Regions from separate parts of the Streptomyces sp. NPDC044984 genome, predicted to be linked through region 3. Evidence: riboswitches for the same ligand, from Rfam matches in the RefSeq annotation. Region 3 holds a riboswitch; each other region holds the start of a gene.

Region 1 (4,908 bases), on a different contig from region 3:
GCTCGACGTCCGACTTCGCGATCTTCTCTATCAGCTGCGCTGCGGTGATCTCCGGCAGATCGGGGTCGCCGGAGTCGGCGATCGCGGGGACGAGCCCGATGGTCGCGGCCGCCACTCCCATCACCGTGACCGGGACGACGTACCGCGCGGCCCTGCGCCGTCGCGTGCGCGGCTCGCCGGCCTCCCCCGCGGTCGTCGTGTCGTCGGATTCGTACGGTGCCATGTGTGCCCTACCTCCGTGGTCGGCGGCGGCTTTTCGTCTCGTGTCCTCGCACCAGTCTCACCCTGAGCCGCCATTCTCACCCGAACCGGTGAGAAGTGGTGTTGTCCGTCGTGGTCCATCTGACCAAATCCGGCAGGCGGATTCGTCAGACCCCGGACGCAACTCCACGTACTGCTGGGGTATGACACGGAGGGCGGTTTCCTCCCCCGCCCCGTAGGGGTCGCGGAGGAGTCCGGGCCGGCTCAGCCCGCGCGGTGCACCACCGCGTCGCACAGCTGCACGAGCGCCGCCTTCGCCTCGCACTCCCGCAGCGGGACCAGCGCCGCGCGCGCCTCCTCGGCGTAGCGCACGGTGTCCCGGCGGGCCTGCTCCAGCGCGGGGTGGACGCGCAGCAGCCGCAGCGCCTCGGCGTGCCGGGCGTCGTCGGTGAGGTCGGAGTCGAGCAGTTCGCACAGGGCGACGTCGTCGGCGAGACCCAGCCGGGCCGCCCGTTCGCGCAGCCGCAGCACGGGCAGGGTGGCGATGCCCTCACGCAGGTCGGTGCCGGGGGTCTTGCCGGACTCGTGGGAGTCGGAGGCGATGTCCAGGACGTCGTCGGCGAGCTGGAAGGCGACGCCGAGCCGCTCGCCGTACTGGGTCAGCACGTCCACGACCGCCTCCTCGGCCCCGGACATCATCGCGCCGAACCGGCAGGCGACGGCGACCAGCGAGCCGGTCTTGCCGCCGAGCACGTCGAGGTAGTGGTCGACCGGGTCGCGGCCGTCCTGCGGTCCCGCGGTCTCCAGGATCTGCCCGGTGACCAGCCGCTCGAACGCCTCGGCCTGCACCCGCACGGCCTCAGGACCGAGGTCGGCCAGGATGTGCGAGGCCCGCGCGAAGAGGAAGTCCCCGGTGAGGACCGCGACGGAGTTGCCCCAGCGGGCGTTCGCGCTGTCGACGCCGCGCCGCACCTCGGCCTCGTCCATCACGTCGTCGTGGTACAGCGTGGCCAGGTGGGTGAGCTCCACCACCACGGCCGAGGGCACGACACCGGGCGCGTAGGGGTCGCCGAACTGGGCGGCGAGCATCACCAGCAGCGGACGGAACCTCTTGCCGCCGGCCCGCACCAGGTGCTGGGCGGCTCCCGTGATGAAGGGGACCTCACTCTTGGTGGCCTCGAGCAGCCCTTCCTCGACAGCCGCCATTCCGGCCTGGACATCGGCTTCCAGAGCCTGGTCCCGCACGCTCAGCCCGAACGGCCCGACGACGGTCACGAGGGTCTCCTGTCTGCTGGTGTCCACTGGCGATTACACGGAATGTCGATAGGTCGCTGCCTTCACTCAAGTCAGCGTATCCGGTCACGTTTCGATCACCGTCAGCGCCCGGGGTTACGGGCAGGGCGGTACGGGAGCAGGAGCGGAGTGCTTTTGACCATTCGATAACAACGGACATTCTCCGACTTTCCCGGAGGCGGCGATCCACTCCTCGACCCGGCCCCCGGCCCGCCTCCCGGGCCGCGACCCATCACGCGGACCATCCTGCCCGTCCCGGCGTCCGATTTGCCGCAAATGCTGAGCGAATTCCCCTTGGCGAAAAATGCGCTCACCGGCGACCCCCAGTGAAGTGGGTCACGCGCGACCCGGCACCCCCACCACCGGCCGCCACCCGCCTTCTCCCTTTCCAGGGCACCGAGTTGACCCTTGGCACTCGCAAAGGATCAAGCATCCCAAAACACCCATTGCAAGATCAAACGGCGCCTTGTGTGAGATCCGCACTTGTTCCCGACATGTGCTCTCGCATACGTTCCGGGCCTGCCGGGTGGACGCCTAATCCTGCCGCCGCCCGCATCAACCCACGACGATCACTCAGAACGGCAGGAGCGGGGGACCCAGGTAAGCCGCCGGACCGGACACGCGCCGGAACGGCTAGGGGTGAAGCCATGCCCGCAGGGGCACGGCCGGGCACTCTCCCGCCCGAACCCGACAGCTCACCTCGCAGGCGTAGGAGAGGAACCCAGACATGCCTGCTTTCGGTCAGCACCGCCGCCGCCTCGTCCGCTCCCTCGCCGTCGCCGGCACCGGCGTCGCCGTGGTCGCCCTGCCGCTGTTCGGCGCCACCGGCGCCGCCGCGGCCACCACCGAGCCGACGACGACCGCTGCCGCCCCCGCGACGGCGTACCCGGACAACCTCGACGGCTGGATCCGCGAGTCGCTGGACATCATGGCGCAGCACGGCATCCCCGGCAGCTACGACGCCATCCACCGCAACATCATGCGCGAGTCCTCCGGCAACCCGTACGCCATCAACAACTGGGACTCCAACGCCGCCAAGGGCACCCCCTCGAAGGGCCTGCTGCAGGTCATCGACCCGACCTTCGCGGCCTACCACGTGCCCGGCACCGCCTTCGACCCGTACGACCCGGTCGCGAACATCACGGCGGCCTGCAACTACGCCGCCGACCGCTACGGCTCCATCGACAACGTCTTCGGCGCGTACTGAGCCACCCGCTGACGGGCGAGCGTCCTCGCCCCGCCGAACAGTCGCTCGAGGACGACGGCCACGCCGTCGTCCTCGTTCGACGTGGTGACCTCGTCCGCCACCGCCTTCAGTTCGGGATGCGCGTTGGCCATGGCGACGCCGTGGGCCGCCCAGTCGAACATGGGGATGTCGTTCGGCATGTCGCCGAAGGCGACCGTCCGCGCCGGGCTCAGCCCCAGGTGCTCGGCGGCCAGCGCCAGTCCCGTGGCCTTGGTCACCCCGCACGGCTGGAGCTCCACGGTGCCCGGCCCCGACATGGTGACCGTGGCCAGTGAACCGACCACCGACCGGGCCGCCGCCGCCAACGCGTCGTCGGACAGGTCCGGGTGGCGCAGCAGCACCTTGCTGATCGGCCGGTCCCACAGCTCCCCGCGCCGCTCGATCCGCACCGCGGGCAGGGTCGGGTGCGGCATCAGATAGCCGGGCTCGATCAGCGTCAGCCCGTCGACCCCGTCCTGGTCGACCGCGGCGTACACCTCCCCCACCTCGGCCTCGATCTTGCCGAGCGCGGTCTCCGCCAGTTCCCGGTCCAGCGTCACGGACCACAGCAGCCGGTCCGCGCCGGCGTCGTACACCTGCGCGCCCTGCCCGCACACCGCGAGCCCCGTGCAGCCGAGGTCGTCCAGGAGCGGCCGCACTCTGGGGGCCGGGCGCCCCGTCACCACGAGGTGCCGCGCGCCGGCCCGCTCCGCACGCGCGAGCGCGGCGAGGGACCGGTCGGAGAGGGTGTCGTCGCCGCGCAGCAGCGTCCCGTCCAGGTCGGTGGCGATGAGCGAACAATCGGTGGGTGCGGCCATGATCAGAGAATACGGACAAGCCGACGGTCCGATTCACCGCGCCCGTTTGCGTTCGCTTTCGGTGCGGTTCCCCTTCTCTCGACGCCGGGTAAGGACCGGTTCAGGACTCTTTCCCCGTTTGGCAAGAACATGGTCCGCTATCTACCGTCCGCCCGGTCCCGGGCGGTACCTTCCAGGAGTCCAGGGGGGACTTGATCGGGGGGTCAGGTGAGCAGTGGACGCGTGCGCGTGCTGAGGCCCGAGGAGCTCGGCGAGGGGGAACGGGAGCGCTGGCGGGAACTGCGCGCCGCGACGGACGCACCGCGCAACCCGTTCATGGAACCGGAGTTCAGCATCGCCGCGGCCCGGGTGCGGCCGCGGGCCCGGATCGCCGTGCTGTACGCGGGCGGGCAGCCCGCGGGCTTCCTGCCGTACGAGCGGGGGGTGCTGGGGCAGGGCCGGGCGATCGCGCTCGGGGTGTCGGACTGCCAGGGCGCGGTCCTGGCCCCCGGTGCCGCCCCGGAGACGGGTGAACTGCTGCGGGCCTGCTCGGTGTCGAGCTTCGCCTTCGACAACCTGGAGGCCGGCCAGGAGCTGTTCGTGCCGTACGCGGCCGAGGAGCACGCCACGTACGTCATCGACGTGGAGAAGGGCTACGAGGCGTACGAGTCGGTGCTGCGCGCCCGGTCGCCGAAGTTCCTGAAGACCACGCTGGCCAAGGAGCGCAGGCTGGGCCGCCGGGCCGGAGCCGTGCGGTTCGTCTTCGACGAGCGCGACCCGGCCGTGCTGCGCGCGCTGATGGGGTGGAAGTCGGCGCAGTACCGCAGGACCGGGCGGCGCGACCGGTTCGCGCGGGAGTGGATCGCCCGGCTCGTGGACCGGCTCGCCGGGACCCGGGCCGCCCAGTGCACGGGCACCCTGTCGGTCCTGTACGTCGGGGACCGCCCCGTCGCCGCGCACTTCGGGCTGCGGTCGGCGTCCGTCCTGGCCTGCTGGTTCCCGGCGTACGACCCGGAGTTCGCGAAGTACTCGCCCGGTCTCGTGCTGCATCTGCGGATGGCCGAGGCGGCGGCGGCCGAGGGCATCGGGATGCTCGACCTGGGGCGCGGTCCGGCCGAGTACAAGGACTCGCTGAAGACCGGCGAACTCGCCGTCTACGAGGGGGCGGCGACCCGTCCGGGCGCGGGCGCCGCGCTGCACTGGCTGAGCCGCGAACCCGCGCGGCGCGCGCACGGTTTCGTCCGCGCCCGTCCGCGTCTGGCGGCGCTGGCGGCGCGGACCCTGAAGGGCGCGGCACGGCTGCGCCGGTCGTGAGGAGGGGGGAGGACAGGTGTTCCGAAGAGCGCGTACGCAGGAGGAGATCCGGCGCTTCCTGGCCATCGGCGCGGTGCA
Region 2 (4,908 bases), on a different contig from region 3:
GCTGCCCGAGGACGGCACGCGCGCGTGCGACGCCGCCGACCTGGCGCTCACCGTCCTCGGCGGCGGCGAGTCCTCGCGGCTCTACAACCGGCTGGTACGGCGCGACCGCACGGCCGTGGCCGCCGGCTTCGGCCTGCTGCGGCTGGCCGGGGCCCCCTCCCTGGGCTGGCTGGACGTGAAGACGTCCGGCGACGTGGAGGTGCCGGTCATCGAGGCCGCCATCGACGAGGAGCTCGCCCGGTTCGCCGAGCAGGGCCCCACGGCCGAGGAGATGGAACGCGCGCAGGCCCAGCTGGAGCGCGAGTGGCTCGACCGGCTCGGTACGGTCGCGGGCCGCGCCGACGAACTGTGCCGGTACGCCGTGCTGTTCGGCGACCCGCAGCTCGCCCTGACCGCCGTGCAGCGCGTCCTGGAGGTGACGGCGGAGGAGGTGCAGGAGGTCGCCAAGGCCCGCCTGCGCCCCGACAACCGCGCGGTGCTCGTCTACGAGCCCGTCGCCCCGGGAGCCCAGGACACCGAGGAAGCCGCCGCAGCCGCCGGCACCGACGAGAACGAGGAGGCGGCGAAGTGACCGAGCTCGCCACGATGGACTTCCACCCGCAGCCGCAGGCCGGCGAGGCCAAGCCCTGGGCCTTCCCGGCCCCCGAGCGCGGCACGCTCGACAACGGCCTGACCGTGCTGCGCTGCCACCGCCCCGGCCAGCAGGTCGTCGCCGTCGAGGTGCTCCTCGACGCACCCCTGGAGGCCGAGCCGGCCGGTCTCGACGGTGTCGCCACGATCATGGCGCGGGCCTTCTCCGAGGGCACCGACAAGCACTCCGCCGAGGAGTTCGCCGCCGAGCTGGAACGCTGCGGCGCCACCCTGGACGCGCACGCCGACCACCCCGGCGTCCGCCTCAGCCTGGAGGTCCCGGCCTCGCGGCTCACCAAGGGACTCGGGCTGCTCGCCGACGCGCTCCGGGCGCCCGCGTTCGCCGACAGCGAGGTCGAGCGGCTGGTCCGCAACCGCCTCGACGAGATCCCGCACGAGCTGGCCAACCCCTCCCGCCGTGCCGCCAAGGAGCTCTCCAAGGAGCTGTTCCCGGCGAGTTCGCGCATGTCGCGTCCGCGCCAGGGCACCGAGGAGACGGTCGAGGGCATCGACTCCGCGGCCGTACGCGCCTTCTACGAGAAGCACGTCCGCCCCGCCACGGCCACCGCCGTGGTCGTCGGCGACCTCGCCGGCGTCGACCTGGACGCGCTGCTCGGCGACACGCTCGGCTCCTGGACCGGCTCCCCGGCGCAGCCGCGGCCCGTTCCGGCGGTGGTCGCCGACGACACCGGCCGGGTCGTGATCGTGGACCGCCCCGGCGCCGTGCAGACGCAGCTGCTGATCGGCCGCATCGGCCCCGACCGGCACGACCGCGTGTGGCCCGCGCAGGTGCTCGGCACGTACTGCCTCGGCGGCACCCTCACCTCCCGCCTGGACCGCGTGCTGCGCGAGGAGAAGGGCTACACCTACGGCGTGCGGGCGTTCGGACAGGTCCTGCGGTCCGCCCCGGACGGCACGGGTGCGGCGATGCTGGCCATCAGCGGCTCCGTGGACACCCCGAACACCGGCCCCGCCCTCGACGACCTGTGGACCGTGCTGCGCACGCTCGCCGCGGAGGGGCTCACCGACGACGAGCGCGACGTCGCCGTGCAGAACCTGGTGGGTGTGGCGCCGCTCAAGTACGAGACCGCCGCGGCCGTCGCGAGCACCCTGGCCGACCAGGTCGAGCAGCACCTGCCCGACCACTACCAGGCCGACCTGTACCGGCAGTTGGCGGCCACCGGCACCGTGGAGGCCACCGCGGCCGTCGTGAACGCGTTCCCGGTGGACCGTCTGGTGACCGTCCTCGTCGGCGACGCGGCGCAGATCAAGGCGCCCGTCGAGGCCCTCGGGATCGGTGAAGTCACCGTCGTGACGGCCGAGTAGCGAGCCGCGGAGGCGCATGCGCGCACCGGGCCCCGGTGACACGGAAGTCACCGGGGCCCGCTTGTGCCCGAATCGGGGGGGAAGTTGCCTGTCTGCCCTGTGGGATGCGCTACAAAACCCGGGATTCGTTTGAGGAGGGGGAGACGGTCCCCTTAGCGTCGTCCGGGCTGTTCGTCGGGCAGTGCGCCGCATCCGCGGCACCGGACAGCCATCGCCGAGTCCCCGTACGGCGCGAGCCAGGGGAGCCGGGGACCCGCATGAGTCCCTGGGGTGAATCGGGCGCCCGCGCGTGTCGCGAGGGGGTCCGTAGGAGACCTTCCTGCTCCGAACCCGTCAGCTAACCCGGTAGGCGAGAGGGAAGGAAAGGACCAGCCTGTACATGGCGTTCACCCGCGCCCCGGGCAAGCACCGTCGTCCCAGCCGGACCCAGCGCGGCACCGCCCGCGCGGCGGGCGTCGCGGCGCTCACCACCACCGGCGTCGTCGGCTCCCTCGCGGCTCCCGCGCTCGCCGCCGAGCCCGCCGCCGCACAGACCGGCCTCACGCCCGTCGTCACCCTGGGCGACACGGTCGCCGACCGGATCGACGCCCAGGCGGCCGCCCAGCACGAGGCCGCCCGGGAGGCGGCCGAGGCCGCCGCGCGGAAGGCCGCCGAGGAGGCCGCGCGGGAGAAGGCCGCCAAGGAGGCCGAGGAGGCCCGGGCGGAGAAGGAGCGCGCCGCGCGGGAGGCCGAGCGCGAGCGCCTCAACACCTTCGTCTCCCCGATCCCCGGCTCGTACGTCTCGACCAGTTACCAGGCCGGCAGCTCGCTGTGGTCCTCCGGCAGCCACACCGGTGTCGACTTCCACGCCGCGAGCGGCACCCCCGTCCAGTCGGTCGGCGTCGGCACCGTCGTCGAGGCCGGCTGGGGCGGCTCGTACGGCAACCAGGTCGTCATCAAGATGCACGACGGCACGTACACCCAGTACGGGCACCTGTCGTCCATCGGCGTCTCGGTGGGCCAGCAGGTCGCCGCCGGGCAGCAGATCGGCCTCTCCGGCGCCACCGGCAACGTCACGGGCGCGCACCTGCACTTCGAGGCCCGTACGACCGCCGAGTACGGCTCCGACCTCGATCCCGTCGCCTACCTCCGCGCGCACGGCGTGAACCTCTAGACCCGACCGCTTCCCGGTGCCCCGGCTCCCCGAGCCGGGGCACCGGTGTTTCCGGGCGGCGCCTGTCCAAAAAATAAGCATGGATTCCGGTCCGGCGTCGTGAATTCCCGCTGATTGCAATAGAGTCACGGAACACACGTCAATCGTCGACGTTTCACGGGGATTAAGCCGGAGGTTCGTCATGCGTATTCCCGCGCACTCGGTGTGCACGGCGATCCGGGACGACATCGTCGCGGGTGTCCACGAGCGCGGCGGCCGGCTCACCGAGGAAGTCCTCGCCCGCCGTTACGGCGTCTCCCGCGTCCCCGTCCGGGAGGCGCTGCGCACGCTGGAGGCCGAGGGGTTCGTGGTGACCCGGCGGCACGCGGGCGCCTGCGTCGCGGAACCCACCGAGCAGGAGGCCGCCGACCTGCTGGAGATGCGTGTGCTCCTCGAGCCGCTCGGCGCCTCCCGCGCGGCGCAGCGCCGCACCGAGGCCCATCTGAAGGTGCTGCGGGGCCTGGTCCGGCTGGGGCAGGAACGCGCCCGCCAGGGCAACAGCGACGACCTGCGCTCCCTGAGCGACTGGTTCCACGAGACGCTCGCCCAGGCCACCGGCAGCCCGGCACTGACCTCGACGCTGACCCAGCTGCGGCACAAGATCGCCTGGATGTACGCCACCGAGGGACCGTCCGACCCGGTCGAGTGCTGGGCGGAGCACGGCGCGATCGTGGACGCCGTGGCGCGCGGCGACGGCGACCGCGCGCGGTCCGTCACGGCGCTGCACACCGAGCGCGCGAGCGCCGGGCACCGCCTGCGCTTCGGCTCCGGCGCCGGCCGCGCGGACCGTGTGAGGAACCCGCAACATCCCGTAAACATGCCGAGTCTCCGGCATTAACACGGGTGCCGTATACAAAGAGGGTGCATTTCCCGGGGGTTATTTCTGCTGCCCGGGAAAAGGGGGAAGGGAAAGGAAAAGGCCCGCGCGGTGGTCCGGGCGGGCCTTTTAAGTGCGGTGCGTTTCGGTGAAGAGACGTTCCCGCACCCCTTGCGTGCTCAGACGGTCTCGGGGAGTTCCTCGAGACCCTCGGAGACCAGCTTCGCCAGCCGGTCCAGGGCGGCGTCCGCGCCCTCGGCGTCGGACGCGAGGACGATCTCCTCGCCGCCCTGGGCGCCCAGGCTCAGGACAGCCAGCATGGAGGCCGCGTTGACGGGGTCGCCCCCGGCCTTGGCGATCGTCACCGGGACGCCTGTGGCCGTGGCGGCTCGGACGAAGATGGAGGCGGGGCGGGCGTGGAGGCCCTCGGCCCAGCCGACGTTGACGCGGCGCTCAGCCATGTGTTGCTGCCCTTCGGTGTTCAGGGTTGTCTAGACCAGTTTCCCACATCGTGAAGCATGCCCGGAGCGGGCCCGGAGCGACCTCCGCTCCCGCTCCCGGAGACAGCCGGACCGCGGCCTCGGCCCGGCTGTCGTCCACCACAGACTGCCCCGCGCCGTTGTCGTACGCGAGCCGTACTCTGGGGCCCATGCAGATCGCGTCGGACCGGCACGAGTATCCCGCCCACTGGGAGGCCGACGTGGTGCTGCGCGACGGCGGCACCGCGCGCGTCCGCCCCATCACCGTCGATGACGCCGAGCGCCTGGTCAGCTTCTACGAGCAGGTGTCGGACGAGTCGAAGTACTACCGCTTCTTCGCGCCCTACCCTCGCCTGTCCGCCAAGGACGTCCACCGCTTCACGCACCACGACTTCGTGGACCGGGTGGGACTCGCGGCCACCATCGGCGGCGAGTTCATCGCCACCGTACGCTACGACCGGATC
Region 3 (4,908 bases):
CTACGAACTGCTGGCGCTGGCGGTGCGGGCGGAGGCAGCGGGGGTCGATCCGGAGGCGGCGTTGCGGGCCGCTGCGCGCGTCTACCGGGACGCGATACGGGCGGCGGAGGGGCAGGGCGGGGGCTGAGCGCCGGGTGTGGGTGCGGGGCAGGAGTTCCTTCGCCCCTGCCGCCCCGTCCCGTCCCGAGGGCTCCGCCCCGGACCCCCTTCGCGCCCACGCGGCGGAGCCGCATGTCGACACAGCCCCGCGCCCCTTGAGGGGCGCGGACGACCACAACGCGCCCGTCACCCGGGCTCTCCCGCGCTGCCCTGCCGCCCCGCCCGTTAGGGTCGCCGCATGCATGACCAGCCCACCCCTCCCGAGTTGTTCAGCTGGGAGTTCGCCGCCGATCCCTACCCCGCCTACGCCTGGCTGCGTGAGCACGAACCCGTGCGCAGGACGCGGCTGCCCAGCGGGGTGGAGGCGTGGCTGGTCACCCGGTACGCCGATGCCAAGCAGATCCTCGCCGACAACCGGCTGTCCAAGAACCCCGCGCACCACGACGAGCCCGCGCACGCCAAGGGCAAGACCGGTATCCCCGGGGAGCGCCAGGCGGAGCTGATGACGCATCTGCTGAACATCGACCCGCCGGACCACACCCGGCTGCGCCGGCTGGTCAGCAAGGCGTTCACCCCGCGCCGGGTCGCCGAGTTCGCGCCCCGCGTGCAGGAACTCACCGACGGGCTCATCGACCGGTTCGCGGACAACGGCTCCGCCGACCTCATCCACGAGTTCGCCTTCCCCCTCCCCATCTACGCCATCTGCGACCTGCTCGGCGTCCCGCGCGAGGACCAGGACGACTTCCGGGACTGGGCGGGCATGATGATCCGCCACGGCGGGGGGCCGCGCGGCGGGGTCGCCCGGTCCGTGAAGAAGATGCGCGGCTACCTCGCCGAGCTGATCCACCGCAAGCGCGAGGCGCTCCCCGCCGAACCCGCCCCCGGCGAGGACCTCATCTCCGGCCTCATCCGCGCCTCCGACCACGGTGAGCACCTCACCGAGAACGAGGCCGCCGCCATGGCGTTCATCCTGCTGTTCGCCGGTTTCGAGACCACCGTCAACCTGATCGGCAACGGCACCTACGCCCTGCTCACCCACCCCGACCAGCGCGACCGCCTGCAGCGGGCCCTCGCCGCCGGGGAGCACGGGCTGCTGGAGACCGGTGTCGAGGAGCTCCTGCGGTACGACGGCCCCGTGGAGCTCGCCACCTGGCGGTTCGCCACCGAGCCGGTCACCATCGGCGGACAGCGCATCGCGGCCGGCGACCCCGTCCTCGTCGTGCTCGCCGCCGCGGACCGGGACCCGGAGCGGTTCGCCGACCCGGACGTGCTCGACCTCGGCCGGCGCGACAACCAGCATCTGGGGTACGGCCACGGCATCCACTACTGCCTGGGCGCCCCGCTGGCCCGTCTGGAGGGCCGGACCGCGCTCGCCACCCTGCTGACGCGTCTGCCGGACCTGCGGCTCGCGGTGGAACCGGCCGAGCTCCGCTGGCGGGGCGGGCTCATCATGCGTGGACTGCGCACGCTCCCGGTGGAGTTCACTCCTCCGCGCACGTGACGGACCGGGCCGCCGTCCGCTGTGCCCCTGAGCGGGCCAGCGCAAACATGACACGCTCTCAACTCTGTGATCTTCACGTGATCTGCGCGGCATGAACTTGTGACAAGTGATCGTCTGCGGATACGTTCACCCATCAAGTGCGGCACATGAGTTCCACTCGCCGCGCCGGTCATTGCTGTCTTGCGAAAGGTTTCCGCATGCTCTCCGGAAACGGTCGGCACCGTCGTCCCCGCCAGGCTCCGGCTCTCCTCGTCGCGGCCGGAGTGACCGGCTCCGCCATCGCGATCCCGCTCCTCGGGGCCGGTAGCGCCAGCGCGGCCGACGGTGCGACCTGGGACCGGGTCGCCGAATGCGAGAGCGGCGGTTCGTGGAGCCAGAACACCGGCAACGGCTACTACGGCGGCCTGCAGTTGACCCAGGACGACTGGGAGAACTACGGCGGCCTGGACTACGCGACCAGCCCCGACCAGGCCAGCCGAGGCCAGCAGATAGCCGTGGCCGAGAGAATCCTCGCCGACCAGGGGGTCGGCGCATGGCGCACCTGCGGACTGACGGCGGGCCTCGGCGAGGACTCGGCGCCGGCCGACATCGACACGGGTGTGGCGGAGGACTCGACCTCGGACTCCTCCGGTGCCTCCGGCTCTTCGGACTCGTCCGGATCGTCGGACTCCGGCGATCCGTCCGCTTCGTCCTCCCCGTCGGCCACGTCCGACCCGTCGGTCGATGCCGAGGGGGAGGAGGGCGGCGAGGGTGCTGCCGGTGAATCGGCCAAGTCCGACAAGTCGAGCGGCTCGGGCACGGATTCGGACACCGGCTCCGGCGACGGATCCGGCACCTCCCCCTCCGCCTCGGCCACCCCCAAGGGTGACGAGTCGGACAAGTCCGGGCAGACCACCGGTTCTTCCGAGGTCACCGACACCGAAGGCACCGGCACCGGCCGCCACCGCGGTGTCAGTGCCGAGGAGGCTGAGGCGGAGGGCCGTACGCCGGAATCGTCCGGCCGGCATGCCTCGCGCGGCACCGACGCCTCGCGCGATGCCGCCGACGGTTCGTACACCGTGCGCACCGGCGACAGCCTCTCGTCCATCGCCGACTCCCTTGAACTGGGCGGCGGTTGGCGGTCGCTCTACGCCGAGAACGAGCAGGTCGTCGGCGCCGACCCGGACCTCATCCTGCCGGGCCAGGAGCTCGAGGTCGGGGTCGAACCGGGCGAAAAGTGACGCCCGAAGGAGCGTAGGCCCGGCGGCAGTTGGCGTCATGGTTCGCGGTAAATGTCCGGTTTAAAGGCTGTGAGAGATAGGTCTCAGAAGCCCTGATCGTCTTTGAAATTCCGCGGATCGCGTGCCTACGGTCGTGACCGCTCGCCACCGCGGGCCCCGGCTGCCGCCACGCCGAATCCTGCCAGTGGCAGCACGGGAACAGTCGTCGCGTCATGCGCCGCAGGCAGGAGCGGGGGACCCAAGGTAAGTGCCCCTTCCGGTGGTTGACACCGGATCGGGCTTGGGGTGAAGCCGCGTCCCGTGAGGGGCGTGGCCGGGCAACTCAACCGGCCCGAACCCGACAGCTCACCTCGCAGGCGTCGGTGAGGGGATCCAACCATGCTGTTTTCTGGCAAGGGCAAGCACCGTCGTCCGTCCAAGGCCACCCGCGCGATCGCCGTCGCCGGTGTCGCCTCCGCCGCCGTCGCCGCCCCGCTGATGGCGGCCGGCAGCGCCTCCGCCGCCACCGCCTCCGAGTGGGACGCCGTCGCCCAGTGCGAGTCCGGCGGCAACTGGTCCATCAACACCGGCAACGGTTACTACGGCGGTCTGCAGTTCTCCGCCTCCACCTGGGCCGCGTACGGCGGCACGCAGTACGCCTCCACCGCCGACCAGGCCAGCAAGGCCCAGCAGATCGAGATCGCCGAGAAGGTCCTCGCGGGCCAGGGCAAGGGCGCCTGGCCGGTCTGCGGCACGGGCCTGTCCAACGCCGCCTACACCGGCTCCTCCTCGAACGGTTCCTCGGCCGGCTCCTCGCAGAGCCAGGACACCGGTTCCACCGAGACCCGTGAGACCGAGCAGAAGGCCTCCCGCTCCGCCGAGCGTCCGGCCGCCGAGAAGCAGGCCGAGCGGAAGGCCGAGAAGACCGTCACCACCCCGACCGGCGAGAAGGTCGAGAAGGGTGACGGCGAGTACAAGGTCGTCAAGGGCGACACCCTCAGCTCCATCGCCGCCGAGCGCGACGTCGAGGGCGGTTGGGCCGAGCTGTTCGAGCTGAACGACGACATCGTCGACGACGCCGACCTCATCTACCCGGGCCAGCAGCTGCACCTGAAGTAAGCGGCTGCCCCACGGCTCCCCGCCCCGGTGCGTCTTCCCCCGTACGCGCCGGGGCGGGGTTTTTGTGACCGGGTTTCCGGAAACGGCTTTGTTCCGTTCGGAAACAATTTACTCTCGGTTCTGTCCATGGGGCGGGCGACCGGCGGCCCGATCGCCCGGGGCCGGTTAGGCTCGGACTCGCAAGACCCTCCGGGGTCCTGCCCACCCGCGTCACATCCAAGAAGGAGATGCTCGTGCCGTCCATCGACGTCGTCGTAGCCCGGGAAATCCTGGACTCCCGAGGCAACCCCACGGTCGAGGTCGAGGTCGGCCTCGACGACGGCAGCACGGGTCGTGCCGCCGTCCCGTCCGGCGCCTCCACCGGCGCCTTTGAGGCCATCGAACTCCGTGACGGCGATGCCAACCGTTACCTGGGCAAGGGTGTCGAGAAGGCCGTCCTGGCCGTCATCGAGCAGATCGGCCCGGAGCTCGTCGGCTACGACGCCACCGAGCAGCGCCTGATCGACCAGGCGATGTTCGACCTGGACGCCACCGACAACAAGGGCTCGCTCGGCGCCAACGCCATCCTCGGCGTCTCGCTCGCCGTCGCCCACGCCGCCTCCGAGGCCAGCGACCTCCCGCTCTTCCGCTACCTGGGCGGCCCCAACGCGCACCTGCTGCCGGTGCCGATGATGAACATCCTGAACGGCGGCTCGCACGCCGACTCCAACGTGGACATCCAGGAGTTCATGATCGCCCCGATCGGCGCGGAGTCCTTCTCCGAGGCCCTGCGCTGGGGCGCCGAGGTCTACCACACCCTGAAGAAGGTCCTGAAGAGCAAGGGCCTGGCCACCGGCCTCGGCGACGAGGGCGGCTTCGCCCCGAACCTCGGCTCCAACCGCGAGGCCCTCGACCTCATCCTCGAGGCGATCAAGGAGGCCGGCTACACCCCCGGCGAGCAGATCGCCCTCGCGCTCGACGTCGCCGCGTCCGAGTTCTACAAGGACGGCT
Region 4 (4,908 bases), on a different contig from region 3:
ACGGCCCGCGCCGCGCCCCCGGACCGCGGGCCGTCGGCTCCCCCGCACCGGGAGCCGTGGCGAGCGGCCGACGGCGGGGAGCCGGTACGAGGCGCCTCCGTCCTGGCGGGGATCCTCCTGCTGAACGCCGTCGTGCTCGTCGCCGGCGCGCTGCTGCTCCGCGCGGGCCCCGCCCCGCCGCGGCACCCGGTGCGCGCGGTCACGACGCCGGACCTGTCCGCCCCGGACACCGTCCGGCGGCCGGCGGGCGCGGCGAGAGCGCCCGGCTGATCACCCCGTTCCCCACCGTGCCGGACCGGCGGGAGGGCGAGCGCGCCACGAGCAGCGCCCGCGCCTGTTGTCAGACTGGACCCCCACAGGCCCGCCCGCCCTCCCGGGAGTAGGAACCGATGCCCCACCCGTACGTCCTGCTGTCCGCCGCCGTCTCCCTCGACGGCTACCTGGACGACACCGGCCCCGAGCGGCTGCTGCTGTCCGGTCCGGCCGACTTCGACCGGGTCGACGAGGTACGGGCGTCCGTGGACGCCATCCTGGTCGGCGCCGGCACGATCCGCGCCGACAACCCCCGGCTGCTGGTCAACTCGCCCGAGCGGCGCGCCGCCCGCGTCGCCGGGGGCCGGGCCGAGTACCCGCTCAAGGTCACCGTCAGCGGCTCCGGCGACCTGGACCCGGCGGCCCGGTTCTGGCACATCGGCGGTGAGAAGGTCCTCTACACGACCGACGAGGGTGCCGGGCGCGCCCACGCCCTCGGCCTCGCCGCCGACGTCGTCCCGCTCGGCGCCGAGCTCGACTGGCGGCTGCTCCTTGAGCACCTGCACGCCGAGCGCGGGGTCCGGCGGCTCATGGTCGAGGGCGGCGGCACGATCCACACCCAGCTCCTCACCGAAGGGCTGGCCGACGAGCTCCAGCTGGTCCTCGCCCCGCTGTTCGTCGGCGACCCCGAGGCCCCCCGCCTCTTCGGCCCCGGCTCCTACCAGGGCGGCCGGCTGCGGCTGGTCGAGAGCCGCCCGATCGGCGACGTCGTCCTGATGCGCTACGAGCCCACCGCCCCCGGCACCGGCCCGCTGCCCTCCGCCGCCGACCACCACTGGCTGGCCCTCGCCTGCGAGCTGGCCGCCGAGTGCCCGCCCTCGGAGACGGCGTTCAGCGTGGGCGCGGTCGTGGTGGCCGCCGACGGTACGGAGCTGGCGCGCGGCCACTCCCGGGAGGGCGCCGATCCGGTGGTGCACGCGGAGGAGGCCGCGCTCGCCAAGACCGACCCCGCGGACCCCCGGCTCGCCGGCGCCACCGTGTACTCCAGCCTGGAGCCCTGTGCCCGCCGCGCGTCCCGGCCCGCGCCCTGTGCCCGGCTGGTCCTGGACGCGGGGGTGCGGCGGGTGGTCACGGCCTGGCGCGAGCCGGACACGTTCGTGGCGGGCGCCGACGGCAGCGCGGTACTGGCGGCCGGGGGCGCCACCGTCGTCGTCCTGCCGGAGCACGAGGACCGCGCCAAGGCGCCGAACGGACATCTGCTCGACCGCTGAAACCGGGCCGCCGGCAATGGATGTGCGCCGGGTCCTGCGGATGGCGTACACTGGTTTCACCGACGCGGGGTGGAGCAGCTCGGTAGCTCGCTGGGCTCATAACCCAGAGGTCGCAGGTTCAAATCCTGTCCCCGCTACTGAAGGCCGAGGGCCGGAATCCAAGGATTCCGGCCCTCGGTGTTTTCCGTTCCTCCTCCGCTTCCCGCTCTCACTCAGCGTGAGCGGTCCGTCCCGCAGCGCATAACAACTGACGTACGGTCAGAAACCGTCCGTCGCGCGAGACGGCCTGAAGCACGGTCAACTCGCCCGTTTTTGACCGCCCGTGGGAAGTAAGTCCACCCGGAAATCGTTAATGATCAAGAGGAACGGCTTGGAATCAGGCCCTCGCGTCTATTAACGTTCGATAACGCAGCGCGGTCGTCCCAGCCGTCACAGAAGTCGGCTCCGTGCGCACGCGCCGAATCCCGCGAGGGAACCGGGGAACCACCACCATGGGGTGAATCGCGTGGATACCACCGTGGAGACACGGCTCGTATACGCGCGTAGGAGACCTTCCCGCTCCGAACCCGTCAGCTAACCCGGTAGGCGAAGACGGAAGGAAAGGAGCGCGCCCACGTGGCGTCCAACCCGCCTGCCCCCGAGGCCCCGTTCAAGCCGAGCGACACCTTCGCCTACGGCGCCGGCCGCGCCGACGAGGGGCCCTTCGAGGAGTGGAACCCCACCGCGGAGTCCGTTCGCCCCGTACGCGGCCGGCATCGCGTCTCCAAGCAGCGCGGCGGAGGACTCGCCCGCAGCTCCACCGTCCTGGGCGTCGGCGTCATCGCCGCCGTCGGCGCCGGCGGCATGGCCAGCGCCCAGACCGGCAAGCCGCCGGTTTCGATCTCCATGCCCGACCTCCCCAACGTGGGTTCCCTCATCTCCGACGAGGAAACCCCCGAGGGATCGGCCACCCCCCTCAGCACCCTCGGCATGACCGCCGCCGACACCGAGCAGGGCTCCGCCGACGCCGGTGAGGCGCTGCGCACCAGGATCATGGCGCAGGTCGAGCAGCAGCAGGCGCAGGCCGAGAGCAAGGCCGAGGCGGAGGCCGTCGCCGCCGCCGAGAAGGCGGCCGCCGAGGCCGCCGCCAAGGCGGAGAAGGAGGCCGAGGCCAAGGCCGAGGCCGCCAAGAAGAAGGCGGAGGAGGAGGCCGAGAAGAAGGCCGAGGCCGAGCGCCTCGCCAAGCTGGCCAAGCAGTACGCGCTGCCGACCTCCTCGTACACCGTCACCTCCACCTTCGGCCAGGCCGGCGCCTACTGGTCCTCCGGTCAGCACACCGGCCTCGACTTCGCCGCCCCCACGGGCACGCTGATCAAGGCGGTCCACACCGGCACGATCACCTCCGCCGGCTGGGACGGCTCCTACGGCTACAAGACCGTGCTCACGCTCGACGACGGCACTGAGATCTGGTACGCACACCAGTCCTCCATCAGCGTCAGCGTCGGCCAGAAGGTCAACACCGGCGATGTGATCGGCCGTGTCGGCTCCACCGGCAACTCCACCGGGGCCCACCTCCACCTGGAGGTCCACACCGGCGGCTCCGCCTCGGGCATCGACCCGATGGCCTGGCTGCAGAGCAAGGGCCTCACGGTCTGAGCGACCCGGCTTCCCACGCCCTGAACCCCGGCAGTCCCGACGACGACCTCTCGACGTCAGGGCCGCCGGTCAGGTGCTCTCCGGGGCGGTGCGGACCCGTCAGGGCCGGTGGGCGTTCGGGTCGTACGCGCCGTACGGGTACCCGTACGGCGGCTCTCCGTACGGCGGCTGCCCGTAGCCGCCGTACCCGCTATACCCGCCGTACACCGCCCACGGCGCCGCGGTGACCGGAACCCGGGGCGCGGTGGCGCGGGCCGCGTGCTCCAGGGCCGGCCGGGCCGCTGCCCGCCGGTGCCACAGCTCCAGCAGCAGCTCACGTTCCCGGGTGACGAAGTCCGGCCCCGCCCGCCCGAGCCGCCCCCGGTGCCGCAGGAACGCCAGCGACGTCGCGTACGCCTCGTACGCGGCGACCGACCGCGCCGCCGCCCGCCCGCCGCAGCGGCGCGCGTACCGCAGGGCGACGCGCCGCGCCCGCATCGAACCCAGCGCGAACGGCTCCGCCGCGTCGAGCCACCCGGCGGCCACGTACGCGGGCAGCTCCTCCCGCACGGTCCGCAGCTCCCGCTGCCGCGTCCACACCACCAGCCAGGTCAGCAGCCCGAACACCGGCACCATGAACACCGCGTACACCGCGAGGAAGCCGTACTGGCCGAGCGTCGAGGAGCCGTTCCACAGCGCGTGCACGCCCATCGCGAGGAGCAGCCCGCCGAGCGGCAGCAGCACGCGCCGGACCCGCTGCCGGTCCGCGGACAGCGCGGCGACGCCGAAGCCGATCCCGGTGAGCACGGTGAACAGGGGGTGCGCGAACGGCGACATCACGATGCGGACGAAGAAGGTCGCCGCGGTGACCGAGGCGATGCCGCTCTCGCCGGTGAGCTGGTCGGTGCCGAAGGCGGTGCCGAGGTAGAGGATGTTCTCGGTGAACGCGAAGCCGGTGGCGGTGACCCCGGCTATCACCACGCCGTCGAGGATCCCGGTGAAGTCGCGTCTGCGGAACAGGAACACCAGCAGGACGGCCGCGGCCTTCGCGGACTCCTCCACCACCGGCGCTATGACGGTCGAGCCCAGGGTGTCGGCGCCGGTCGGGTCGGCGGTCGCCGTCGCTATCCACCGGGTGGCGAAGCTGTTCGCGACGATCGCCATCAGCGCCGCCGCACAGGCACCCCAGGCGAAGGAGAACAGCAGGTTCCGCCAGGGGCCCGGCTCGACCCGGTCCAGCCACCGGAAGGCGGCGACGAGCAGCGGTACGGGCAGGACGGCGAGGCCGAGCCCGACCAGGAACCCCCGCGTCCCGGTCTGCTCGCGCACCAGCGCCAGGATGACCAGCCCGGACAGCGCGAGCAGCGTGATCAGCGCGCCGTACCGCACCCAGGGCCGCTGCCACCAGTGCGCGTGCCGCGGCGCTCCGCCGGGGGCTGCGCCGGGAGGCGTCGGGTACGGGGGACTGGTGGCCACGGGATCGACCCTCACGAGGCGGGGCTGTATCAGGCTCGGTCTGCTGCCTGCTCGTCCTGCGGTACGCGGCGGAAGAGCACGTCGTTCACGACATGACCCTTCTCCAGTCCCTGCGCCTCGAAACGGGTGAGCGGCCGGAAGGCGGGACGCGGCGCGAAACCGCCGTCCGGCCGCGTGTTCTCGAAGCCGGGGTGCGCGGTGAGCACCTGGAGCATCTGCTCCGCGTACGGCTCCCAGTCGGTGGCACAGTGCAGCACCGCCCCCGGCGCGAGGCGGCTCGCGGCGAGGGTGAGGA

The links. Region 3 has a riboswitch for cyclic di-AMP ahead of AB0A94_RS12445 (transglycosylase family protein). Riboswitches for the same ligand answer to the same signal wherever they lie in the genome.
Region 1: linked by a shared signal. The riboswitch ahead of AB0A94_RS00725 (transglycosylase SLT domain-containing protein) and the one ahead of AB0A94_RS12445 (transglycosylase family protein) in region 3 are both predicted to bind cyclic di-AMP.
Region 2: linked by a shared signal. The riboswitch ahead of AB0A94_RS19965 (M23 family metallopeptidase) and the one ahead of AB0A94_RS12445 (transglycosylase family protein) in region 3 are both predicted to bind cyclic di-AMP.
Region 4: linked by a shared signal. The riboswitch ahead of AB0A94_RS21940 (M23 family metallopeptidase) and the one ahead of AB0A94_RS12445 (transglycosylase family protein) in region 3 are both predicted to bind cyclic di-AMP.

Annotation. Positions count from the first base shown of each region.
Region 1 covers NZ_JBEZBE010000001.1:146,112-151,019, reverse strand. The annotation lists gene AB0A94_RS00735 (DUF2092 domain-containing protein) at 1-223, opposite strand, end outside; gene AB0A94_RS00730 (polyprenyl synthetase family protein) at 466-1,476, opposite strand; cyclic di-AMP (ydaO/yuaA leader) riboswitch at 2,048-2,216, shown strand; gene AB0A94_RS00725 (transglycosylase SLT domain-containing protein) at 2,222-2,701, shown strand; gene AB0A94_RS00720 (HAD family hydrolase) at 2,665-3,537, opposite strand; gene AB0A94_RS00715 (GNAT family N-acetyltransferase) at 3,745-4,830, shown strand; gene AB0A94_RS00710 (glycosyltransferase) at 4,847-4,908, shown strand, end outside.
Region 2 covers NZ_JBEZBE010000017.1:76,894-81,801, reverse strand. The annotation lists gene AB0A94_RS19975 (pitrilysin family protein) at 1-571, shown strand, start outside; gene AB0A94_RS19970 (pitrilysin family protein) at 568-1,956, shown strand; cyclic di-AMP (ydaO/yuaA leader) riboswitch at 2,159-2,323, shown strand; gene AB0A94_RS19965 (M23 family metallopeptidase) at 2,336-3,109, shown strand; gene AB0A94_RS19960 (GntR family transcriptional regulator) at 3,291-3,986, shown strand; gene AB0A94_RS19955 (HPr family phosphocarrier protein) at 4,145-4,426, opposite strand; gene AB0A94_RS19950 (GNAT family N-acetyltransferase) at 4,615-4,908, shown strand, end outside.
Region 3 covers NZ_JBEZBE010000009.1:87,696-92,603, reverse strand. The annotation lists gene AB0A94_RS12460 (nucleoside triphosphate pyrophosphohydrolase) at 1-127, shown strand, start outside; gene AB0A94_RS12455 (cytochrome P450) at 338-1,600, shown strand; gene AB0A94_RS12450 (transglycosylase family protein) at 1,798-2,820, shown strand; cyclic di-AMP (ydaO/yuaA leader) riboswitch at 3,026-3,194, shown strand; gene AB0A94_RS12445 (transglycosylase family protein) at 3,199-3,918, shown strand; gene eno (phosphopyruvate hydratase) at 4,152-4,908, shown strand, end outside.
Region 4 covers NZ_JBEZBE010000020.1:13,401-18,308, reverse strand. The annotation lists gene AB0A94_RS21955 (hypothetical protein) at 1-270, shown strand, start outside; gene AB0A94_RS21950 (dihydrofolate reductase family protein) at 390-1,523, shown strand; tRNA gene AB0A94_RS21945 (tRNA-Met) at 1,587-1,660, shown strand; cyclic di-AMP (ydaO/yuaA leader) riboswitch at 1,969-2,126, shown strand; gene AB0A94_RS21940 (M23 family metallopeptidase) at 2,139-3,158, shown strand; gene AB0A94_RS21935 (PrsW family intramembrane metalloprotease) at 3,258-4,613, opposite strand; gene trmB (tRNA (guanosine(46)-N7)-methyltransferase TrmB) at 4,643-4,908, opposite strand, start outside.